One region of the Pseudomonas sp. P1_F7 genome, then DNA from elsewhere that is predicted to be linked to it. Evidence: riboswitches for the same ligand, from Rfam matches in the RefSeq annotation. Region 1 holds a riboswitch; the other holds the start of a gene.
What was found. Region 1 has a riboswitch for cobalamin ahead of cobO (cob(I)yrinic acid a,c-diamide adenosyltransferase). Riboswitches for the same ligand answer to the same signal wherever they lie in the genome.
Positions count from the first base shown of each region.

Region 2: linked by a shared signal. The riboswitch ahead of cobW (cobalamin biosynthesis protein CobW) and the one ahead of cobO (cob(I)yrinic acid a,c-diamide adenosyltransferase) in region 1 are both predicted to bind cobalamin.

Region 1 covers NZ_JBFUBR010000006.1:65,627-77,217, forward strand. The annotation lists gene bluB (5,6-dimethylbenzimidazole synthase) at 1-599, opposite strand, end outside; gene AC1D1M_RS11350 (cobyrinate a,c-diamide synthase) at 596-1,933, opposite strand; gene cobO (cob(I)yrinic acid a,c-diamide adenosyltransferase) at 1,930-2,541, opposite strand; cobalamin riboswitch at 2,624-2,856, opposite strand; gene AC1D1M_RS11360 (hypothetical protein) at 3,010-3,594, shown strand; gene AC1D1M_RS11365 (PQQ-dependent sugar dehydrogenase) at 3,661-4,974, shown strand; gene AC1D1M_RS11370 (class I SAM-dependent methyltransferase) at 5,005-5,667, opposite strand; gene AC1D1M_RS11375 (C40 family peptidase) at 5,686-6,222, opposite strand; gene AC1D1M_RS11380 (C40 family peptidase) at 6,388-7,020, opposite strand; gene hda (DnaA regulatory inactivator Hda) at 7,244-7,948, opposite strand; gene AC1D1M_RS11390 (AI-2E family transporter) at 8,179-9,252, opposite strand; gene AC1D1M_RS11395 (DUF2066 domain-containing protein) at 9,289-10,341, opposite strand; gene purM (phosphoribosylformylglycinamidine cyclo-ligase) at 10,728-11,591, shown strand, end outside.
Region 2 covers NZ_JBFUBR010000001.1:271,283-282,873, reverse strand. The annotation lists gene AC1D1M_RS01170 (fatty acid cis/trans isomerase) at 1-1,943, shown strand, start outside; gene nfuA (Fe-S biogenesis protein NfuA) at 2,160-2,744, shown strand; gene cobM (precorrin-4 C(11)-methyltransferase) at 2,816-3,562, opposite strand; gene AC1D1M_RS01155 (cobalamin biosynthesis protein) at 3,647-4,060, opposite strand; gene AC1D1M_RS01150 (CbtA family protein) at 4,057-4,764, opposite strand; gene AC1D1M_RS01145 (CbtB domain-containing protein) at 4,776-4,967, opposite strand; cobalamin riboswitch at 5,090-5,315, opposite strand; cobalamin riboswitch at 5,496-5,708, shown strand; gene cobW (cobalamin biosynthesis protein CobW) at 5,811-6,881, shown strand; gene cobN (cobaltochelatase subunit CobN) at 6,885-10,727, shown strand; gene AC1D1M_RS01130 (magnesium chelatase ATPase subunit I) at 10,878-11,591, shown strand, end outside.

The sequences.
Region 1 (11,591 bases):
GCCTGCGCCCAGCCTTCGAGCACCAGCATCGGCGCCGGGTAGAACTCCTTGACCGGCCCCAGGCACAACACCGCCAGAGGTTTGGCTCCCGGTGGCAGCCTCAACAGGTCCGCCAGTGCCTGGGGTTCGAACAGCGACACCCAGCCCATGCCCAGCCCTTCGGCGCGGGACGCCAGCCACAGGTTCTGGATGGCACAGGACAATGAGGCCATGTCCATTTCCGGTATGGTGCGGCGGCCGAAAATATGCTGCTCGCGGTCGTCCATCAGTGCGGCGACCAGTACCTCGGCGCAATCGCTGATGCCTTCCACCTTGAGCTTCATGAATTCATCGCTACGCTCGCCGAGGGCTTCGGCGGTGCGGACGCGTTCTTCTTCCACCAGGGCCTGGATTTGCCCACGCAAGGCGCGAACACTGATGCGGATGAAGCGCCAAGGCTGCATCAGGCCGACACTCGGTGCCTGATGTGCGGCCTCGAGCAGGCGCCGCAGCAATTCGGGCTCGACGGTGCCGCCACTGAAGTGGCGCATGTCGCGGCGTTCGGCGATGGCGCGATAGACCGCTGCGCGTTCGGCTTCGGAGAATGCGTTGTCCGTCATGGCCGCTTCGCGAGCAGGCTCGCTCCCACAGGGTTTTGGTCCGGCGCAAACAACGCGGCAATCGCCGAGGGGTTCGACGGAAAATAAAAGTGCACATACGAGGCGGTCATTCGCCCTTCACGGTAAACCGCCTCCGCTCCGCGCCCGCCATTCGGGCTCACGCCTCGGGCAATCGGCGCCAGTTCAGTGGTGGTCAGCGAATGGTGATAGGTGTGCCCGCGCAGCGAACCTTCCGGCAGTTCCACCGCTTGCAATGCCAGCGCTGCCAGACGCTTTTGCATGACCGCATCCCCGGCCAGCAAGCCAACCAGTTCGGCGCGAGTGCCCTCGACATCGGTCAGGGAATCGAGCAGATACAGCATGCCGCCACACTCGGCGAGCAACGGTTTGCCTGCCCGGTGGTGGGCGCGGATCGCGTCGAGCATCGCGGTGTTTTGCGCCAGCGCGACATGGTGCAGCTCCGGGTAACCACCCGGCAGATACAGGCTGTCGGCCTCCGGCAACGCACGGTCGCGGATCGGCGAGAAGAACGACAACTCGGCGCCCATCGCCCGCAGCAAATCCAGGCTCGCACCGTAGGTGAACGCAAAAGCTTCATCGCGGGCGACGGCAATGCGCACACCGGCCAGCAGCGGTTCGGCTGCGATGACATCAGGGGCGGCGAACTCGACCGCCGGAGGCAGCGCGACCTCGCAACTGCTGGCCAGGGCATCGGCTGCCGCATCGAGACGCAGGTCGAGATCGTTCAACTCACTGGCCTGTACCAGCCCCAGGTGCCGGCTCGGCAATTCGATCCCGGTTTCCCGGGACAGCGCGCCGTACCAGCGCAAACCTTCAGTCAGGCTGCCTTCGAGCAGTTGCGCGTGGCGCAGCGTGCCGACACGATTGGCCAGTACGCCGGCGAACGGCAAGTCCGGCTGATAACGCGCCAGCCCCAGGGCCAATGCGCCGAAGGTCTGGGCCATGGCGGTGCCATCGATCACACCCAGCACCGGCACACCGAAATGCCGCGCCAGATCGGCGCTCGACGGCGTACCGTCGAACAACCCCATGACGCCTTCGATCAGGATCAGGTCGGCTTCAGCGGCGGCTTCCCACAGCAACCGGCGACTCTCCTGCTCACCGACCATCCACATGTCCAGCTGATACACCGGCGCACCGCTGGCGCGTTCGAGGATCATCGGATCGAGAAAGTCGGGGCCGCACTTGAACACACGGACCTTGCGCCCCTGATTGCGATGCAATCGGGCCAGCGCCGCGGTGACGGTGGTCTTGCCCTGGCCGGAAGCCGGCGCGGCAATCAGTACCGCCGGACAGTGCCGAGGCTGACTCACAATTCGACGCCTTTCTGCGCTTTGATCCCGGCCTGAAAGGCGTGTTTGATCACGCCCATTTCGGTGACGGTGTCAGCCATCTCGATCATTTCCGGCTTCGCGGCACGACCGGTGACCACCACGTGTTGCATCGGTGGCCGGGCCTGCAAGTCGCTGAGCACCTGATCGAGATCGAGGTAGCCGTGCTTGAGGGCGATGTTCAGCTCATCCAGTACCACCAGACCGATGGACGGATCGCGCAACAATTCCCGCGACACCGCCCAGGCGGCTTCGGCGGCGGCGATGTCGCGCTGGCGGTCCTGGGTTTCCCAGGTAAAGCCTTCGCCCATCACATGAAAACGCACCTGCTCGGGAAAGCGCCGGAAGAACAGCTCTTCGCCCGTGCTGTTGCGGCCCTTGATGAACTGCACCACGCCGCACTGCATGCCGTGCCCCATGGCGCGGGCGAGCATGCCGAAGGCCGAACTGCTCTTGCCCTTGCCATTGCCGGTCAGCACCAGCAGCAGGCCACACTCGTTCGGGGAATTGGCGATGCGCTCGTCGATCACGGCTTTTTTGCGCTGCATGCGCGCCAGGTGGCGTTCGTCACGATCGGGGGTATCAGTCATGGGGGAGCTCTCCGTTGAGGCAGGAATAACGGCGGGCAGGCACAAGAATAGAAGGCAAAAAGCCTGGCATCGCCCACCGTGATGCCGCTGGATGAATCAGGCCGGTCTCCGGGCTCATGAGTGGCGCAGGGCCAGACTGTGCGCCTTCCCGCATCGATTCGACACAGTGGCATCACACACAGTTTTCACTCATTTACCGTTGCGGGGGCAGCGCCGGAATTGCGGGCCTCCGACCAACAGAAGGACTCACTCACCGGCTTCCCTGTTTCACTCTGTCGACACAAGCCACAGAGCACCTGAAACAAGCCGCGAAGGTTAGAGGGTTGGGGGTGGAGCGTCAATTAAAGCCGGGAGGCCATCGACCGAATAACTGCCATCAATCAATAAACTGACGTCAATCTTGTGCCACGCTCCCAGCAATGATATCAAAGAGCCACAACCTCACAACACAACAACAAGGATGAGCCCATGCAAGGCATGATCATCAGCAATCCAAAGCTGGAATTCCTGCGCCCGGTGCTCGAGCGCTGGTTCGAATGCATCGACCGTTACAACGCCGTCCGCGGTGATGGCGACACACCGTACTGGCACGACGAAAAGGCCAATATCGGACTGCTGTCTGCCGCCGCCTGGATGGCCGAGATGGTCACGCTGCAACAGACGCCAACCCGCAAACAGACCGAAGAGGGGGAACGCAACAGTCGCGCCGACCTGTTCCTCGCCTCGCCCGAAACCCGCGCCTACATCCAGACCAGCCAGCGCTGGCCACGGGTCAACAGCCTCAACCTGACCCAGGCCCTGCTCGATATCGCCAGCGACGCGAAGCGCGTGAGCCATGCCAGCGACCTGAAAATCGGCTGCCTGTTCGTCGCCCCGCAAAAAGCCCAGCACGGCGCCACGCCGGAGGAACTCCAGGACATGGTCGACGACCTGCAAAAGGAACACACCTGCGCGGTCGCCTGGTATTTCCCCTACGCCTATCGCAAGTTGCGCAACGAAGCCGGCAACTATCACCCTGGTATTGCGGTGCTGTTCAAGGAAGCACGTGGCTGAGGGTTGAACCATCGGACGACAACCCTTCTCTATGATTAGAACAAGGCATTTATAGGGAAGACCAGCATGCGCACTCCCCCGCTCGTTCTCGTTATCGCGCTCTGCGGAGGGCTCGCCGCTTGTGGCGAGACCTCCCGCCTGCAAGTCTCCGACGGCACCGGCCCGTCACCTCAGCTACCAGAACCGAACAAGACACTGGTTCCGACCGTGAACATCGCCCCGGCCATCGGCTGGCCGCAGGGTGCGAAACCCGTCGCCGCCACGGGCACTCAAGTGGCCGCTTTTGCCGAAGACCTGGATCACCCGCGCTGGCTTTATGTGCTGCCCAATGGCGACGTACTGGTGGCGGAAACCGCCGCGCCACCCAAACCCGAAGACGGTAAAGGCATTCGCGGCTGGGTGATGAAGAAAGTCATGGGCCGTGCCGGAGCCAGGGTGCCCAGCGCCAACCGCATCACCTTGCTGCGCGACAAGGACCACGACGGCGTCGCGGAAACCCGCACGGTGTTTCTGCAAAACCTCAATTCGCCCTTCGGCATGACCCTGGTCGGCAATGACCTGTATGTGGCCGATACTGATCGCCTGCTGCGCTTCCACTATGAAAGTGGCGATACACAGATCAAGTCACCGCCAGTGAAAGTGGTCGACCTGCCGGGCGGCCCGCTGAACCACCACTGGACCAAAAACGTCATCGCCAGCAAGGACGGCAGCAAGCTCTACGTCTCCGTGGGTTCCAACAGCAACGTCGCCGAAAACGGCATGGACAAGGAAGAAGGTCGCGCGGCGATCTGGGAAGTGGATCGCGCCACCGGCCAACAGCGGATCTTCGCCTCCGGCCTGCGCAACCCCAACGGCATGGCCTGGGAACCGCACAGTGGCGCGCTGTGGACCGCGGTCAACGAACGGGATGAAATCGGCAGTGACCTGGTACCGGACTACATCACTTCGGTGAAGGACGGCGCATTCTATGGCTGGCCGTACAGTTACTTCGGCCAGCATGTCGATATTCGCGTCGAGCCGCAAAACCCGAACCTGGTGGCCAAGGCTATCGCCCCGGACTACGCCGTCGGCCCGCACACGGCATCACTGGGCCTGACCTTCGCCGAAAACAGCAAGCTGCCGCCGCCCTTCACCCAAGGGGCATTCATCGGGCAGCACGGCTCATGGAACCGCAACCCCCACAGTGGCTACAAAGTGATTTTCGTACCGTTCAGCGCAGGCAAACCTGTCGGAAAGCCCGTTGAAGTGCTCACAGGTTTTCTCAACGACAAGGAACAAGCCATGGGCCGCCCGGTGGGCGTGGTGATCGACCGGCAGGGTGACTTGTTGGTGGCCGATGATGTGGGGAACAAGGTGTGGCGGGTTTCGGCAGTAAAATAAACTCTAACTGCCAACATATTCCCACAGGGTTCAGCGTTTGCGACAGAGTGTGAGCCCATCACCCAACGGCAACAACGACAGATCCACCCGCACATCGTCCTTCAACGCCAGGTTGAGTGCCTGGATCGCCCGGGTGTCTGCGCTCTCGGGACTGGTCTCAAGCACGCGCCCGCTCCACAAGGTGTTATCGAACACCGCCAGCCCACCGACCCGCAGCAATCCCAGGGCGTGTTCCAGATAAGCCGGGTAGTTGGCCTTGTCGGCATCGATGAACACCAGGTCGAACTGCTCGCCCTGCCCTTGTCGCTCAAGCTCGGCGAGGGTTTCCAGTGCCGGAGCCAGTCGCAGGTCAATCCGCCCGGCGAGCCCCGCTTCCTGCCAGTACCGCCGCGCGATGGCGTTGTAGTCGCCGGGGATATCACAGCAAATCAGCGAACCGTCCGCCGGTAATGCCGACGCCATGCAGAGGGCGCTGTAACCGGTGAAAGTGCCGACTTCGAGCAAGCGCCTGGCCCCGGTCAGTTTCACCAGCAAAGTGAGAAACTGCCCCTGTTCCGGCGCCACCTGCCAACGCGCCATCGGCAGCGCCTGGGTCTCATCGCGCAAGCGCTTGAGCAATGGCGTTTCACGCAGAGAAACATCGAGCAGGTATTGGTACAGGGCGTCGTCAAGATTAAGCGTGCGAGCAGTCATGACCAGCAGCTCCGGAAGTTACGGATTGCGCGCCAAATGTTCAGGCTGCAGAACACGTTTTGCGCTCAGATAAGCCTTTTGCCAATAGGCCTTGGACAAGCTGTCGAGCTTCACGGTGCCGCCGGTGGCCGGCGCGTGGACGAAGCGCCCTTCTCCCACGTAGATGCCGGCATGACTGACCTGGGAGCCGCCATTGGTGGCGAAGAAAATCAGGTCACCGGTTTGCAGACCTTCCTTGCCCACATTCGCCGCTTGCATGGAGATCATCTCGCGAGTGGTGCGCGGCAAGGCAATGCCGGCGACATCGCGGTACACGTAAGCGATCAAACCGCTGCAATCAAACCCGGAATCCGGCGTGTTGCCACCCCAGCGATAAGGTGTACCCACCAGGCCAAGCGCGCGAAACAGCACGTCTTCAGCCTCGGGCGAAAAAGCTTGTGAGGAGCCAAATACGATGGGAGCGCGAACCACCGGCGCTGGTGGCGGTGTGCGGCTGGCGCAGGCACTGAGCAGCGCTGCGAAGAACATGATTGCGAGGCGGGCCGACGTCGTCATAAGCAGAGCATCCTGATCTGGCTGCGGCTTTTTCTGCGGGGAGCGCAGAAAAGAAAACCGCCTGCGTGGGACGCAGGCGGTTTGCCATCATTCGTAGATCAAGATTTTAGCGGCTACGCGACAAACTTCAAGTAAGACTTTAAGTTCGCCTTACAAATTGTCCGCTTACTTACGTGCCGTGACGATTGGCGACGCGTTAGGTGCCATCGCCAGGGCGCGCTTGGCTTCGATGAAGGTCTTGTTCCAGTAGCTGTCACCCAGGCTATCGATCCGCACACCACCGCTACGGCGGCTGCTGGAGTGAATGAACTGGTTGTCACCCAGGTAGATCCCGGCGTGACTGACACGACCGCGACGGCCGTTGGTTGCGAAGAACAGCAGGTCGCCAGGCTCAAGCTTGCTGCGCGAGACCAGCGGAGCGTCCACGTTGATCATTTCGCGGGTGGAGCGTGGCAGGTTCATGCCCGCTTCTTCGCGGAACAGGTAACCGATGAAACCACTGCAATCGAAGCCGGCTTCAGAAGTACCGCCGAAACGGTAACGGGTACCGATCAGGGACATGCCACGTTCGAGGATGCTGTCGGCCAGGACCGGAAGCTGGTAGGACTTGCCGCCAGCGAAGTCTGCGAGTTCTTTTTCGGTAGCCAGCTCTTCCTGAAAGAGAGCGGAAGACTGGGCAGTAACGGAGTTTTGAATCTGTTGTTGCGAGGCTTGCTGGGACACCGGGGTGTGGGCAGCGCAACCGAACAACAGGGTAACGAGTGCGAGAGGCACGAGGGGTGCGAAGCGATTTAGCATGGGCACGACCGTGGCTGAAAGTTGTAAAGAAGCCGAGACTATGCCCGCTATCTTCCTCATTTGCAAATTCAATCGATCTTTTTGTGACTTATCCGTTTCTCGTTTACATCTAAGCGCTTAAGCCCATTTTAAACATACACGCAGCCTGCAACCGTGCAGGAAAGCGGGCTTTCTGACGCATGAAGTATGCCGAATCCCACTAAAAGCCCCGGTTTCAGCTGGCTTACCAGCCGAGGGTTTCTTTCAAAAACGGGATTGTCAGCTTTCGCTGAGCCTGGAGGGAGGCCTGATCGAGACGCTCGAGCAGCTCGAACAGCGCACTCATGCTGCGGGTACCGCGAGTCAAAATAAAATGCCCGACTTCGTCGGTCAGGTGTAGCCCGCGACGGGATGCGCGCAATTGCAGGGCGCGCAATTTGTCCTCATCGGACAGCGGGCGCATCTGAAAGATCAAGGCCAGGGTCAGGCGGGATTTGAGATCCGCCAGCTTCACCGGCAACTCACGAGGGGATGTCGACGCGGCAATCAGTAACCGACGGCCGCTGTCGCGCAAGCGATTGAACAGATGGAACAGCGCCTCTTCCCAGTCCGCTCGCCCGGCAACCACTTGCAAATCATCCAGGCAGACCAGTTCGTACTGTTCCAGGTTGTCGAGGATTTCAATGCCGCGATCGAGCAGTTCGGCCAACGGCAGGTACACCGCCGGCTCGCCCAATTGCTCAAAGCGTAGGCAGGCGGCCTGCAACAGGTGCGTACGCCCTACCCCGTCCTTGCCCCAAAGGTAGATCAGGCTTTCGGTCCAGCCGGCGTCGGCTTCGCACAGCCGCTCGACATAGCCGAGTGCAGCGGCATTGGCGCCTGGGTAGTAGTTGATAAAGGTGGCGTCGTCACGCAGACGCACACCTAGGGGCAGCTGAATCGGTTTCATGCTGACTGAACAGTTCCAAAGGAACCGTTAGTGGCCTCTATGTAAAGTTTGCGAAGTTTATACCCGTGAGCCGGGCCGCACAATGCGACAGACCACAAGCAAAATCAAAGGTTTGCGTTAATGCACCGGATTTGTGACAGTTTCTTTGGCGGTGCATGTGACAGTTGCGCGATGCAAGCCGGTCGACCCGGCACGAACCCGGGCAACCCGCCATCACCCATCGACGCCCCTTAACACTCAGGCTCGTCGACGCTCCCGTAGATTTCAGAATCCTTATACAAATCATGCACATGGCGCACCAGCACCATGATCACCGCCGCGACCGGCAATGCCAGTAGCACACCGGTAAAGCCAAACAGCTCACCACCGGCCAGAATCGAGAAAATCACCGCCACCGGGTGCAGGCCAATCCGGTCACCGACCAGCAACGGCGTCAGCACCATACCCTCCAGCGCCTGGCCGACCATGAACACCGCGACAATGCCGAGCATCGGGTAAAGATCACCACCGAACTGGAACAGCCCCGCAAGCAGCGCCGCGCCAATGCCGATGATAAACCCCATGTATGGCACGATCGCTGCCAAACCGGCAATCAGGCCAATCAGCAAGCCCAATTCCAACCCGACGAGCATCAGGCCTGCCGCGTAGATCACACCCAAGGCCACCATTACCAGCAACTGTCCGCGCACGAACGCTCCGAGCACTTCATGGCATTCACCTGCCAGCGATACCGCGCGCGCTTCACGATCACGGGGCAGAAGGCCCCGGACCTTGGCCATCATCAGATCCCAATCCCGCAACAGGTAGAAGCTCACCACCGGAATCAGCACCAGATTCGCCAGCCAGCCGATCAACGCCAGCCCCGAGGCCGTGGCATGACTCAGCACCACGCCGACAACATCAGTTGTCTGACTCATATGTTCGCTGATGGCGGCCTTTAGCTTGTCGAACTTCCAGAAACCTTCCGACAGGCCGAACTTCGACTGCGCCCAAGGCAACGCCGTGTGCTGTAGCCAGTCGAGCATCTGCGGCGCCAGCTCATACAGACGAAACAACTGCCTGGCGAGCAGCGGTACCAATACCAACAGCAGCGCGGTGAAGATCAATGTAAACAGGGTAAACACCGCCACGACACCCCAGGTTCGAGACAGACCCGCTCTCTCCAGTCGATCCACCAGCGGGTCAAACAGGTAGGCCAACAGCAGTGCCACCAGGAACGGCGTCAGGATCGGATGCAACAACCAGACAAACGCACAAAGCAGGACCACCCCACCGAGCCAGAACCAACGCCGCGTATCGGCCATGAACCACTCCATTGCTTCTATATAGAGAAAGAAAAACTACCAGCGAAAACGCAGTTGCGGTGTCGGGGCCAGTGCTGGGGCAGGCACCGTACCACCAGCGGCAGGCTGAACCGGCACGGCCGGAGCCGGCGCTTGCCCCGTCGGCGTTTCCTGCAACCGCGCCAGCGACAGTTGTGCACGCAGTTGTTCGGCGCTGCCATTGACTCGATAGAGAATCCGGTCGCCGTCAACACTTTGCACACGCCCGCCAAACGGCTCCAGCAAACGCCCGAGTGACGCGTAGTGCTCAAGATTCATGCCTTGCACTTCCAGCAATTGCTCGCTCGACGCACCGGGTTTGGCGACAAACCGTGGCGCCAGGCGCTCGTTGACCGCCAGCATCACCGCATCGGCCACGGCGGCCTGATCGGCGCCCTGCACACTGCCGGCCTCTTTTTTATCCCCCAGCCACAATTGCCACTTGGCTTGCCACTGCCCGCCCTCTTCCTTGGCGTGTACCGCGAGCAGGGCGTCGGCGTTGTAGCGCTCCGATGCCGCAAGCAAAGGCGCGGGATCTGCGCCCTCCAGATTCGGCGCGGTCGCGACGATCTGCTCATTCAAATCCGCCAACGGCAAGCGCAACGGCAAGCCACGGTGCTGGGCAGCCCGACGCAACGGTGCCGCGCTGGCCTGGCCGTCGCCCACCAGGCTTGAACCTTCGGTGGAATCATTCAACCACCAGCCGAGGACCGACGGCCGATTGGCCCCCCACATGGCCAGGCCGGCACGACGCAGGGCCTGCTCGGTGGTGCCCGGATCGAAATCGACTTTCAGGACTTCCGGCGGCCCGGCCTCAAAGCCGTATTGGCTGATGATCTGTTGCGGGTCTTTGCGAATTGCCGCCAGCCCCGGACTTTGAGCGGCCTTGGGGTCGCCGGTCAGACGCAACACCAAGGTGTCCAACGCACGTTGAGTCGCCTGATCGCGCTCCTCGGCCGACTGGCCATTCACCGGCTCGCGCACCTGGTAAAGGCCTTTGACGGTTTCGGCATGACTGACCAGACTGACCACTGATAAACAACTCACAAGCAAGAATTTACAAAAACGCATGGAAGATTCCTGACGACAAGAGCGGCTGGAACAGACCGCATGAAGACGATCGAGCAAGGCTGTGACCATTGCCCGACGCAAAACATTCACACGTCCCGGGTAAGTTTTCGCACTGTCATAACGATAGACGGTTAATCGCGATACCTTATACAGCCATGCAGGATGCCACCGACACCGCGCATTACCGGTTTTTTTTGAGCAGATATGGCCCTGCTGTCGGCCTGAGGATGGCCGCTGCGGCTCAAGCCTGATAAAATCGCGCGCCTTCGCAGACCGGCAACAGCCGGGTAGTGTCCGAATAGCGCGCATGGTTCTCGCCTACGCAGTTTCGGCGCTCCCGACGGACTCGGTCGTTACCCAGAAATCCCCCCCTAAAGGCCTGGATCATGAGCAAGCAACCCTCCCTGAGCTACAAGGACGCCGGTGTAGACATCGACGCCGGTGAAGCATTGGTCGAACGCATCAAGAGCGTCGCCAAGCGCACTGCGCGCCCGGAAGTCATGGGCGGCCTGGGCGGTTTCGGCGCCCTCTGCGAAATCCCGGCCGGCTACAAGCAGCCTGTGCTGGTTTCCGGTACTGACGGCGTCGGCACCAAGCTGCGCCTGGCACTGAACCTGAACAAGCACGACAGCATCGGCATCGACCTGGTTGCCATGTGCGTCAACGACCTGGTGGTGTGCGGCGCCGAGCCGCTGTTCTTCCTCGACTACTATGCCACCGGCAAACTGAACGTCGACACCGCTGCCCAGGTTGTGACCGGCATCGGCGCTGGCTGCGAATTGTCGGGTTGCTCGCTGGTTGGCGGCGAAACCGCTGAAATGCCGGGCATGTACGAAGGCGAAGACTACGACCTGGCCGGTTTCTGCGTCGGCGTCGTGGAAAAATCCGAAATCATCGACGGCTCCAAAGTCGCTGCCGGCGATGCCCTGCTCGCCCTGCCGTCTTCCGGCCCGCACTCCAACGGCTACTCGCTGATCCGCAAGATCATCGAAGTGTCCGGCGCCGACATCGAGAACACCCAGCTCGACGGCAAGCCGCTGACCGACCTGCTGATGGCCCCGACCCGTATCTACGTGAAGCCGCTGCTCAAGCTGATCAAGGAAACCGGCGCAGTCAAAGCCATGGCCCACATCACCGGTGGCGGCCTGCTGGACAACATCCCGCGCGTACTGCCAAAAGGCGCGCAAGCCGTGGTTGACGTGGCCAGCTGGAACCGTCCTGCAGTGTTCGACTGGCTGCAAGAGAAAGGC
Region 2 (11,591 bases), on a different contig from region 1:
TGCTGGAACTGGGCCACAACACCCCGTTGCAACCCAATGCCAAATTGCCTGAAGACATCGTCCTGGGGCTGAACCGGGAAAACATGTGTGCCATGCCCGGGGAGTTCGACGGCTATGCCGCCAAGCATCCGAAGGAGGGCATGCCGCTGGCAGTGACCGGTCTGACCGACCAGCAGTACCAGACGCTGCAACGCTGGCTGGCGGCCGGAGCACCCATCGATCAGCAGGGCCTGGCCCCCAGCGCTAATGAAGCCCAGCAAGTGCTCCAGTGGGAAAACCTGCTCAATTCGCCGGGCGCCCGGGAAAGCCTGGTGGGGCGCTGGCTGTACGAGCACTGGTTCCTCGCCCATCTCTACTTCAAGGACGGCGAGCCTGGGCATTTCTTCCAGTGGGTGCGTTCGCGCACCCCGACCGGCCAGCCGATTGACCTGATCAACACCCGTCGTCCGAACGATGATCCGGGCACGCAGTTCTACTATCGCTTGTGGCCGGTGCAGGGCGTGATCGTGCACAAGACCCACATCACTTATCCGCTGAGTTCGACGAAGCTGGCGCGGGTCAAGAGCCTGTTCTACAGCGGCAACTGGCAGGTCGACGCGTTGCCGGGCTATGGGCCACAGAGCCGGGCCAACCCGTTTGCCACCTTCGAAGCGATTCCGGCCCAGGCGCGCTATCAGTTCATGCTCGATAACGCCGAGTACTTTGTGCGCACCTTTATCCGCGGCCCGGTGTGCCGCGGACAGATCGCCACGGACGTGATCCGCGATAATTTCTGGGCGCTGTTCCAGGCGCCCGAGCACGATCTCTATGTCACCGATCCGAACTATCGCGGGCAGGCTACGCCGCTGCTGGCGATGCCGGGGCAGAACGATGATGTCGGCAGCGTCCTCAGCCTGTGGCACGACTACCGCGACAAGCGAAATGAATACGAAGCCTTGCGCCGGGACAGCTACGCCGACCAGCCGGCGCCGAGCTGGTCGGCCCTGTGGGCCGGCAATGACAATGCGCTGCTGAGCATCTTCCGCCATTTCGACAGTGCTTCGGTGACCAAAGGCCTGATCGGCGACGTGCCGCAAACGATATGGCTGTTCGACTATCCGCTGCTGGAGCGCACCTACTATCAACTGGCAGTGAACTTCGACGTGTTCGGCAACGTGTCCCACCAGGCCCAGACGCGCCTGTATTTTGATCTGATTCGCAATGGTGCCGAGCAGAACTTCCTGCGCCTGATGCCCGCCGACTCCCGGGATGGCTACCTCGACGACTGGTATCAGAACAGTGGCAAATTCAAAATGTGGCTGGACTACGAGTCCATCGACAACGACAAACCGACCGCGCTGAAGCTGAATCCGCAGGATCCCAAGCGCGACTTTGCCATGCAGTTGCTGGCCCGTTATGGCGATCTCAATGCCAGACCCGACCCGATCAACCGCTGCGACGGCGCTTACTGTTCGCGGCCGAACATCGATCCGGACCTGCAAAGTGCCGAACAGACGCTAAGCCGAATGACCTCGCGTCCGGCGGCCGGGTTGAAAGTGATTGATCAGCTGCCGGAAGCGACCCTGCTACGTATCGAAACCAGCAGCGGCAAGCGTGAGGTCTACAGTCTGCTGCGCAATCGAGCCCACAGCAATGTGGCGTTCCTGCTCGGCGAATCGCTGCGCTATCAGCCAGGGCTCGACACTCTGACGATTTTCCCGGGCGTGCTCAGTAGCTACCCGAACTTCATGTTCAGCATTCCGGCCGGGCAAGTGCCGGCGTTTGTGGATGCGATGGAAAGCGCGAAGGACACCGACAGTTTCGAAAAAATCGTCGAACGTTGGGGAATACGGCGCAGTCATCCGCAATTCTGGCCTTATTTCCATGACCTGAGCCGCTACATCCACGAAACCGATCCGGTGGAAGAGGGCGTGCTGGACATGAATCGCTACGAGAACCTTTGAATAATCGCCGATCCCCTGTAGGAGCGAGCTTGCTCGCGATGCTCTCAAGTGCGCCGCGCAAACCCGGGAGTGCGCGTTATCGTTGGCGACCATCGCGAGCAAGCTCGCTCCTACAGAAAATCAGGGGAATATCGAAATCTTTCCCGACAAAAATACTAGGACTTTGTCCGGCGCGTTGATTGGCGTAAACTGCGCCCAAGCCTGCGAGGAGTTTCCATGACCGCTATTACCATCACTGACGCCGCCCACGATTATCTGGCTGATCTGCTCTCCAAGCAGAACACCCCGGGCATCGGCATCCGCGTCTTCATCACCCAGCCTGGCACCCAGTACGCCGAAACCTGCATTGCCTACTGCAAGCCGGGCGAAGAAAAACCCGAAGACACCGCGCTGGGGCTGAAAAGCTTCACCGCGTACATCGACCACTTCAGCGAAGCCTTCCTGGACGATGCAGTTGTCGACTACGCCACCGACCGCATGGGCGGCCAGCTGACCATCAAGGCGCCAAACGCCAAAGTACCGATGGTCAACGCTGACAGCCCGGTCAACGAGCGCATCAACTACTACCTGCAAACCGAGATCAACCCGGGGCTGGCCAGCCACGGCGGTCAGGTCAGCCTGATCGACGTGGTCGAAGACGGCATTGCCGTCCTGCAGTTCGGCGGTGGTTGCCAGGGCTGCGGCCAGGCTGACGTGACGCTGAAGGAAGGCATCGAACGCACCTTGCTCGAGCGTATTCCCGAGCTCAAGGGCGTTCGCGACGTGACCGACCACACGCAGAAAGAAAACGCCTACTACTAAGGTGTTCGCTGCGAAACGAAAAAACGGCGCCCCGTGAGCGCCGTTTTTTTATGGGTGAAGCATAAAAGATTTTAAGGGCGATAGAGATGTGCATGCCCCGCGCGATACAGCGATGATTCACTGAAATGATCGCTGCCCAGCACCCGACCCACCAGAATCAACGCCGTACGGCGAAAGCCCTTGGCTTCAACTTTCCCGGCAATATCCTCAAGCGTTCCCACCACCCAATCCTGATCCGGCCAGCTCGCGCGGTGAACCACCGCAATTGGGCAATCGGCGCCGTAATGCGGCAGCAGTTCTTCAACGATCTTCGCCAGGTGATTGACCCCCAAATGAATCGCCATGGTCGCGCCGTGCTGTGCCAGGCTGGAGAATTCCTCTCCGGGCGGCATGGCGGTTTTGTCGGCGTAGCGAGTCAGGATCACGCTCTGTGAAACGTCCGGCAGCGTCAGTTCTGCGCCCAAAAGCGCGGCACACGCGGCTGTGGCAGTCACGCCGGGGATGATTTCGAACGGAATGTTCAGCTCACGCAGATAGCGAATCTGCTCGCCAATGGCGCCATACAGGCTCGGATCTCCGGAGTGCACCCGGGCAACATCCTGACCTTTGGCGTGGGCGGTCTTGATCAGGTCGATGATCTGTTCCAGGTGCAGTTCGGCGCTGTTGACTACCTGCTCGGCACAATGACCTTCCAGTACGGCGGCAGGCACCAGGGAGCCGGCATAAATGATCACCGGACAGTTGCGAATCAGCCGCTGGCCCTTGACGGTAATCAGTTCGGGGTCGCCGGGACCTGCGCCAATGAAGTAGACGGTCATCGTCGGTTCCTGTGGGAAAAAAGGGGCTGAACAGGGCTTCAGATGAAGAATGTTCATGATCAACGGTGGGGATTATCGGGGTTTTTATGCCGCGCCGGCCAATGCCAGTGTTGCCTGGGCGTATTTTTGCCGTGGAATCAGCAGTTTTGCCGGGGCCTGGGCCAGTTGTTCCGCCAGGGCCAGTGCGGCGCTTTCCGCCACGCCGTAGCAACCGGTGCGTTCAAACGCTATTTGCGATTGATGACTGAGTTGCGGTTCATAAGGGGCCAGTTGTTCACTGCTGAAATACATCAATTCCAGGCCAAGCTGCTGAGCCAGTTCGATCAGCGCAGGTTCGTCGCGCTTAGAATCGATGCTGGCCAGCGCCTTGATTTCATGACGAGCAATCTGGTGTGCCTCCAACGCCTGATCGAGCAGCGCCAGCAACGTGCTGACGGGGCAGCCCCGCTGGCAGCCCAGGCCGACCACCAGGGTCGGCGCAGTGCTGACGTCAGTCATGCGTGGTATTGGCCATCGCTTTTGCGACGGAACAACCAGGCGCTGATCAGGCCCAGGGCCAGCCAGAACGCCACGTTGGTCAGTTGCGAAGCGATTTTGAACTGGGCTTCCAGTGCTTCCGGAGCGAGCATCGAATGCACTTCCGGTTGCGGTGCGCCAATCACATGGGGAACGGCGAGGATCGCCGCACCGAGGACTTTCATCAGCCAGTGACGGCTGAATACGATCAGCGCGATACCCGCGGCGGTGGAGGCGGCGGTACCGATCCACCACTGTTGCCGTTGTGCCAGATCGGCGGCGGCAGTGCCGGGCAATTCAGGTGGCAGGCCGAGGGTCGGCGCGAGCACGAACGTCGCGTAACCGGCCAGGCCCCAGAGCAGGCCCTGGGAGGTTTTGGTCGGCGCACGCAAGGTGTACAGGCCGGCCAGCATCAGGGCGAAACCGACCGCTACCACCAGGTTGCCGCCGGTGGTCGACAGCACGCGCTGCCAGCCGTCTTCCGGCTCCCAGGCTTCGGCATCGTGGGTGTGGGCAGCCATGGCACCGTCGGCGTGTTCATGCATTTCAACGGCAGCCGGTTCGGCTTTTTCGTAGGTTTCGGCCTGCAAAATCAGCGGAGCGACCCAGAAGCTTTGCAGCAGGGTCAGCAACAGGGCGGCAAGCAGCCCGGTGAAACCTGCGGTTTGCGCAATACGCTTGATCATGTCGACCGCTCTCAATGGCACGGGAACGCGGAGCTGTGGCGGGTATCGTGGGCGGCATTGTGCACCGCTTCGATGTGCGAGAAACCGGCGAAATACACCAGGCACGCACCCAGGATCGACGCGCAGACGGCGGCGGTCAGACGTTGGGTCAGGGTTGAGGTGGTGCTCGCGGCTGTGTGTTCGGCGCTGCTGATGATCGACATGGCGTTTCCCTCTGGTCTGTCAGCGGGGGAATAAGAGCGCATGCAAACCCCCGCACGACCATGCGCGCAGAGGTTCAAACAGCGCCCGCCCACCGCGGGTTTGTTGGTTCAGTGATCGTACTCGTCACTTTGTGTTGCGGGCCGGTCTCCGGGCTCACGAGGGGTAAAGGCTTGCGCCTGAACCTGAAAACATCACCTTCCCATACCGTATTGGCACAGTGGATCTGACGCTTCGCTCGCTTACCGTTGCGGGGGCAGCACCGGACTGACATGGCTTAAGAGTAAAGCACATGATTCACCGGTTTCCCGTTTCACCCTGTGAAGGGCACCCGTAACAAGGCGTGTAGGAGAGCATGGCCGGGGGCTGGGCGTCAATTGGCAAGGGTTCTCACTTGAAGCTGAATGATGCCCGGCTCTTTGTAGGAGCTGCCGAAGGCTGCGATCTTTTGATCTTGTTTTTAAAAGCAAAATCAAAGGATCGCAGCCTTCGGCAGCTCCTACAGTGATTGACCGGTCTTCCCACCATGCGTAGCCTTGCGCTTTCGAGGTTCTTCGGCGTTTGTCGAAGCTAAGAAGGGAACGCGGTCGATGCCGCGGCTGCCCCCGCAACTGTGAACGGTGATGTTCGTTGCCACGCCACTGCTGACTCAATCCATGAGGCCGGCGGGAAGGCGCAGCGAATGCCAGGCTCAAGGCCGGCACACCGTCAGCCAGGAGACCTGCCTCGTCACAGATTCTCACTACAACCGGGCGGGGTGATCCGGTGGCGAACTCTTCAGGCACGCGCGCCCGCGTCGCCGGTTGTCGTCCCGTATGCCCGCCACCTAAGCCATAGGGCATCCGATGAAAACACTGGCCAAACTCCCTGTCACCATCGTCACCGGCTTTCTCGGCTCGGGCAAAACCACGCTGCTGCGCCACATGCTCGACAACGCCCAGGGGCGCCGCATCGCGGTGATCGTCAATGAATTCGGTGAATTGGGCATCGATGGCGAAATCCTCAAGCAGTGCTCCATCGGTTGCACCGAAGAAGAAGCCAACGGCCGTGTCTATGAGCTGGCCAACGGCTGCCTGTGCTGCACGGTTCAGGAAGAATTCTTTCCGGTGATGCGCGAATTGGTGGCCCGTCGCGGCGATCTCGATCACATTCTCATCGAAACGTCCGGTCTGGCGCTGCCCAAGCCGCTGGTGCAGGCCTTCCAGTGGCCGGAAATCCGCAGTGCCTGCACGGTGGATGCGGTGATCACCGTGGTCGACAGCCCGGCCGTGGCCGCCGGCACCTTCGCCGCGTTTCCCGACCAGGTCGACGCCCAGCGCAAACTCGACCCGAACCTGGACCATGAATCGCCGCTGCACGAACTGTTCGCCGACCAATTGGCCAGCGCTGACCTGGTGATCCTCAACAAAGCCGACCTGATCAACCCGGCGGACCTGGCCCGCGTGCGCCTGGAAGTCGCCGAGGAATTGCCGCCAGCGGTGAAAATCATCGAAGCCAGCAGCGGTCGCCTGCCGCTGGACGTGCTGATCGGCCTGGGTGCCGGCTCCGAAGAACACATCGACAGCCGTCACAGCCACCATGACCATCATCACGATGGCGACGACGATCATGATGACCACGATCACGACGCCTTCGATTCGATCTCAATCGAATTGCCGCAAGCCGACGAAAGCCTGCTGCTGGACGCGCTGACCCAACTGGTGGTCCAGCACGGCATCCTGCGGGTCAAGGGTTTTGCGGCGATCCCGAACAAACCGATGCGCCTGCTGATCCAGGGCGTGGGCACGCGTTTTGACAAGCACTTCGACCGCCAGTGGGGCGCCGAAGAAGCACGCGTAACCCGCCTGGTGCTGATCGGCCAGGAACTGGACGCCACTGTTCTCGAAGCGCAATTGCGCGCCGCGCTCAGCGTGTAAGCCATGCACCTGCTCAGGACCCAGCCCGGCGGTTTCGTGTCGGATGACAACATTGCCGACCTTGGACAAACCCCCGCCGAGCTGGTGATCCTGTGCAGCGGCGACTCTAGCCTGGCACTGCTCGCCGAAGCGGCGCAGAAGCTACCCGACGATTACCCGAGCGTACGCCTGGCCAACCCGATGCAGGTGCAGAACCATGCCTCGGTCGATTTGTACGTCGATGAAGTGCTGCGTCATGCCAGGGTGATCCTGATTTCGCTGCATGGCGGCATCGCCTATTGGCGTTACGGCATCGAGCGCCTGGTCGAGCTGTCGCAGCGCGGCGTGCAGGTGATTCTGGTGCCGGGCGATGATCGCCCGGACCCGGAGCTCAGTGACTTGAGCACCGTCGGTGCCGAGGATCGTGATCGGCTCTGGCAGTTTCTGCGTCAGGGCGGCATGGGCAACGCCCTGGATTTTTTCCGCTGTCTGGCCAACCGCTGGCTGGCGCGTGATTACAGCTGGGACGAGCCGCAAACCCTGCCGCGCACGGCGATTTACCATCCGCACAAACACTCCGCTGCACTGAGCGACTGGCAAACCGAGTGGCACGCCGATCAACCGGTGGCGGCGGTGTTGTTTTACCGCTCGCATTTGCAGGCAGCGAATACCGCTTTCATTGATGTTTTTTGCCAGCGTTTGCAGGCGGCGGGGTTGAATCCGTTGCCGATTGCGCTGGCCAGCCTGAAAGAGCCCGGCTGCCTTTGCGTGGTCGAGGACTGGTTCGACGAGGCCAGCGTCTCGGTGATTCTGAACACCACCGGCTTCGCCCAGTCCAGTCCCGAAGCACCGCATCTGCGGCCGTTCCGCCGCAACATTCCGGTGATCCAGGCGATTTGCGCCCAAGACAACGAACCCGGTTGGCGTGCCAGCGAACAGGGGCTTGGCCCCCGTGACCTCGCGATGCACATAGCCTTGCCGGAACTGGACGGGCGCATCATCAGCCGCCCGATCAGTTTCAAGGATCTGGCGTGGCGCAGTGAGCGCAGTCAGTCGGATGTAGTCTGCTACCGGCCACAACCGGAGCGCATGGATTTCGTTGCCGAACTGGCGCGGCGCTGGGTCGATCTGGCGCGGGTGCCCAATGCGGATAAACGCATTGCCTTGATTCTCGCCAATTACCCGACCCGCGACGGTCGCATCGGCAACGGTGTCGGTCTCGATACCCCGGCCGCGGCGCTGAATATCCTGCGGGCGCTGCATGCCGAAGGTTATCCGTTGCCGGCTGAATTGCCGGACAGCGGCACCGCGCTGATCCAGCAGTTGCTGGGCGGCGTCAGCAACGATCTCGACACGCTCGACCTGCGTCCGTGCCAGCAAAGCCTGGGGATGGATGATTATCTGGCGATGTTCAATGCTCTGCCCGAAGCCAACCGCGCAGCAGTGCTCGAACGTTGGGGCGCGCCGGAAAATGACCCGATGTGTCGCAGCGGAAGGATGATGATCGCCGGCCTGCGTTTTGGCCTGACCTTCGTCGGCATTCAACCGGCGCGGGGTTATCAGGTCGACCCGAGCGCGGTGTATCACGACCCGGACCTGGTGCCGCCCCACGGCTACCTGGCGTTTTACTTCTGGCTGCGCCACACCTATGGCGCCCACGGCGTGATCCACGTCGGCAAGCACGGCAACCTCGAATGGCTGCCGGGCAAGGGAGTGGGGTTGTCGGAAAACTGCTGGCCGGATGCACTGCTCGGTCCGTTGCCGAACATCTATCCGTTCATCGTCAACGACCCGGGCGAGGGCGCCCAGGCCAAGCGGCGCACCCAGGCGGTGATCATCGATCACCTGATGCCACCGCTGACCCGCGCTGAAACCTATGGCCCGCTGCGCAATCTCGAACTGTTGGCCGACGAGTATTACGAAGCGCAGTTGCTCGATCCGCGTCGCGCCCGAGAGTTGCAGCGCGACATCCTGCAACTGGTGCGCGACACGCACATCGACCGTGAACTGCAACTGGACGAACAACTCGACAGCGATGCCGATGCAGCGATCTGGTTGCCGCGACTCGACACTTACCTGTGCGATTTGAAAGAGTCGCAGATCCGCGACGGCCTGCATGTGTTCGGCGAATCGCCCACCGGGCGTTTGCGTATCGACACCTTGCTGGCCTTGTTGCGAATACCAAGGGGCGATGGCCGGGGTGCGCAATCGAGTCTGCTGCGGGCACTGGCCAAGGCCTTCGCGTTGGGCTTCGATCCACTGGATTGTGCGCTGGCCGAGCCTTGGACCGGGCCGCGTCCCGAGCCTCTTTTGCTTATCTGCGACGAGTCTTGGCGCACAGCGGGGGATACCCGCGAGCGCCTGGAGCTGTTTGCCGCGCAGTTGATTTCGGATGCATTGAATAGCCCCTGTAGGAGCGAGCCTGCTCGCGATGGTGTGTCAGTTGACATCAATGTGGCTGACACACCATCGCGAGCAGGCTCGCTCCTACTGGAGGCGGACTGGATTGAGGTGCAAGCCATTATCGATGGCCTGCGCGAGGTGGTCGCCCCGCGTCTGGACGCCTGCGGTCCGGCGGAAATGCGCGGCTTGCTCGACGCCCTGAGCGGTCGCTTCGTTCCGGCCGGCCCCAGTGGTGCGCCGAGTCGTGGGCGTCTGGACGTACTGCCCACCGGGCGCAACTTTTACTCGGTGGATGTGCGCAACCTGCCGACCACCACGGCGTGGCGCATCGGGTTCCAGTCGGCCAACCTGATTCTCGAACGGCACCTGCAAGACCACGGCGATCATTTGCGTCAGCTTGGTCTGTCGGTATGGGGCACCGCGACCATGCGTACCGGCGGCGATGACATCGCCCAAGCGATGGCGCTGATGGGCGTGCGTCCGGTCTGGGCCACCGGCAGCCAGCGGGTCGATGATTTCGAGATTCTGCCATTGAGTTTGCTTGACCGTCCGCGGGTGGACGTGACCTTGCGTGTGTCTGGTTTCTTCCGTGATGCCTTTGCCAATTTGATCCGCTTGTTTGACGCGGCGGTGCAAGCGGTCGCCGATCTTGATGAGCCGGACGACCTCAATCCGTTGGCGGCCAAGGTGCGCGCCGAGCGTGCAGCCCTGCTGCAGATGGGGCTCGATGAAGAGGCTGCACGGCGTCAGGCCGGCTGGCGGATTTTCGGGGCCAAACCCGGTGCCTACGGCGCGGGTGTGCAGGGCGCCATCGACGGTCGCCTGTGGCAGAGCCGCGAGGACTTGGCCGAGGTTTACCTCAATTGGGGCGGCTACGCTTACGGCGGTTCCGACGAAGGCACCGCTGCTCGTGAACAGTTCAGCCAGCGTCTGAGCCAGGTACAGGCGGTGCTGCAAAACCAGGATAACCGCGAGCACGATTTGCTCGACTCCAATGATTACTACCAGTTCCAGGGCGGCATGCTCGCGGCGGTGGAAAGCCTGAAAGGCGAGGCGGCGGCCAGTTATCATGGCGACCACAGTCAGCCGGACCTGCCGAAGATTCGCACCTTGAAGGAAGAGCTGAACCGGGTGATCCGTTCCCGGGCCGCCAATCCGAAGTGGCTCGAAGGCGTAAAGCGTCATGGCTACAAAGGTGCGTTTGAAATGGCCGCGACGGTCGACAACCTGTTCGCCTTCGACGCCACCACGCAGTTGATTGATGATCACCAGTACGCTTTGCTGGCCGATGCCTATTTGCTCGACCCGAACACGCGGGATTTTGTCCGCGAACACAATCCCCACGCCTTGCGCGACATGACCGAGCGCATGCTCGAGGCGCAACAACGGGGGATGTGGAAGGAGCCCGGCGAGTACCGTGAGGCGCTGGAGAATCTGTTGCTCGATATAGAAGAAGACAGCTAATCACCGCAAGCCCTGTGGGAGCGGGCTTGCCCGCGAAGGCGTCAACACAGTCGACATCGACTTCGACTGTCAGGCCGCCATCGCGAGCAAGCTCGCTCCCACAGGGATTGAGGCGCCTGTGAGATCACCGACCATGACCGAGATAAATCAATGACCGACACCCCGCATTTCCCCCTCTCCGCCGTGGTCGGCGCCGACGATTTGAAACTGGCCCTGTACCTGACCGCCATCGACCCGAAAATCGGCGGAGTGCTGATCGAGGGCCCGCGGGGCATGGCCAAGTCGACCCTGGCCCGTGGTCTGGCGGACCTGCTGGCGAGCGGTCAGTTCGTCACGTTGCCGCTGGGCGCCACCGAAGAGCGCCTGGTCGGCACCCTCGATCTCGACGCGGCGCTGGGCGAAGGTCGCGCACAGTTTTCCCCCGGCGTACTGGCCAAGGCTGACGGTGGCGTGCTCTACGTCGACGAGGTCAATCTATTGCCTGATCACCTCGTTGATCTGCTGCTCGATGTAGCCGCCAGCGGCACCAATCTGGTCGAGCGTGACGGCATTTCCCATCGGCACTCGGCGAAATTCGTGCTGATTGGCACCATGAACCCGGAAGAGGGTGAGCTGCGTCCGCAACTACTTGACCGTTTCGGCTTGAACGTAGCGCTCGGTGGACACACCGCGCCGGCCGAGCGCGGTCAGATCATCCGCCGTCGCCTGGATTTCGATAGCGATCCGCAAGGTTTCTGCGCCGAATGGGAGTCGGCGCAGGCGTCTCTGCGCGAGCGTTGCCAGAACGCACGCAATGCACTGGCAAGCATTCCCCTCGACGACCAGGCGCTGGCGCACATCACCGAACGCTGCTTTGCTGCCGGC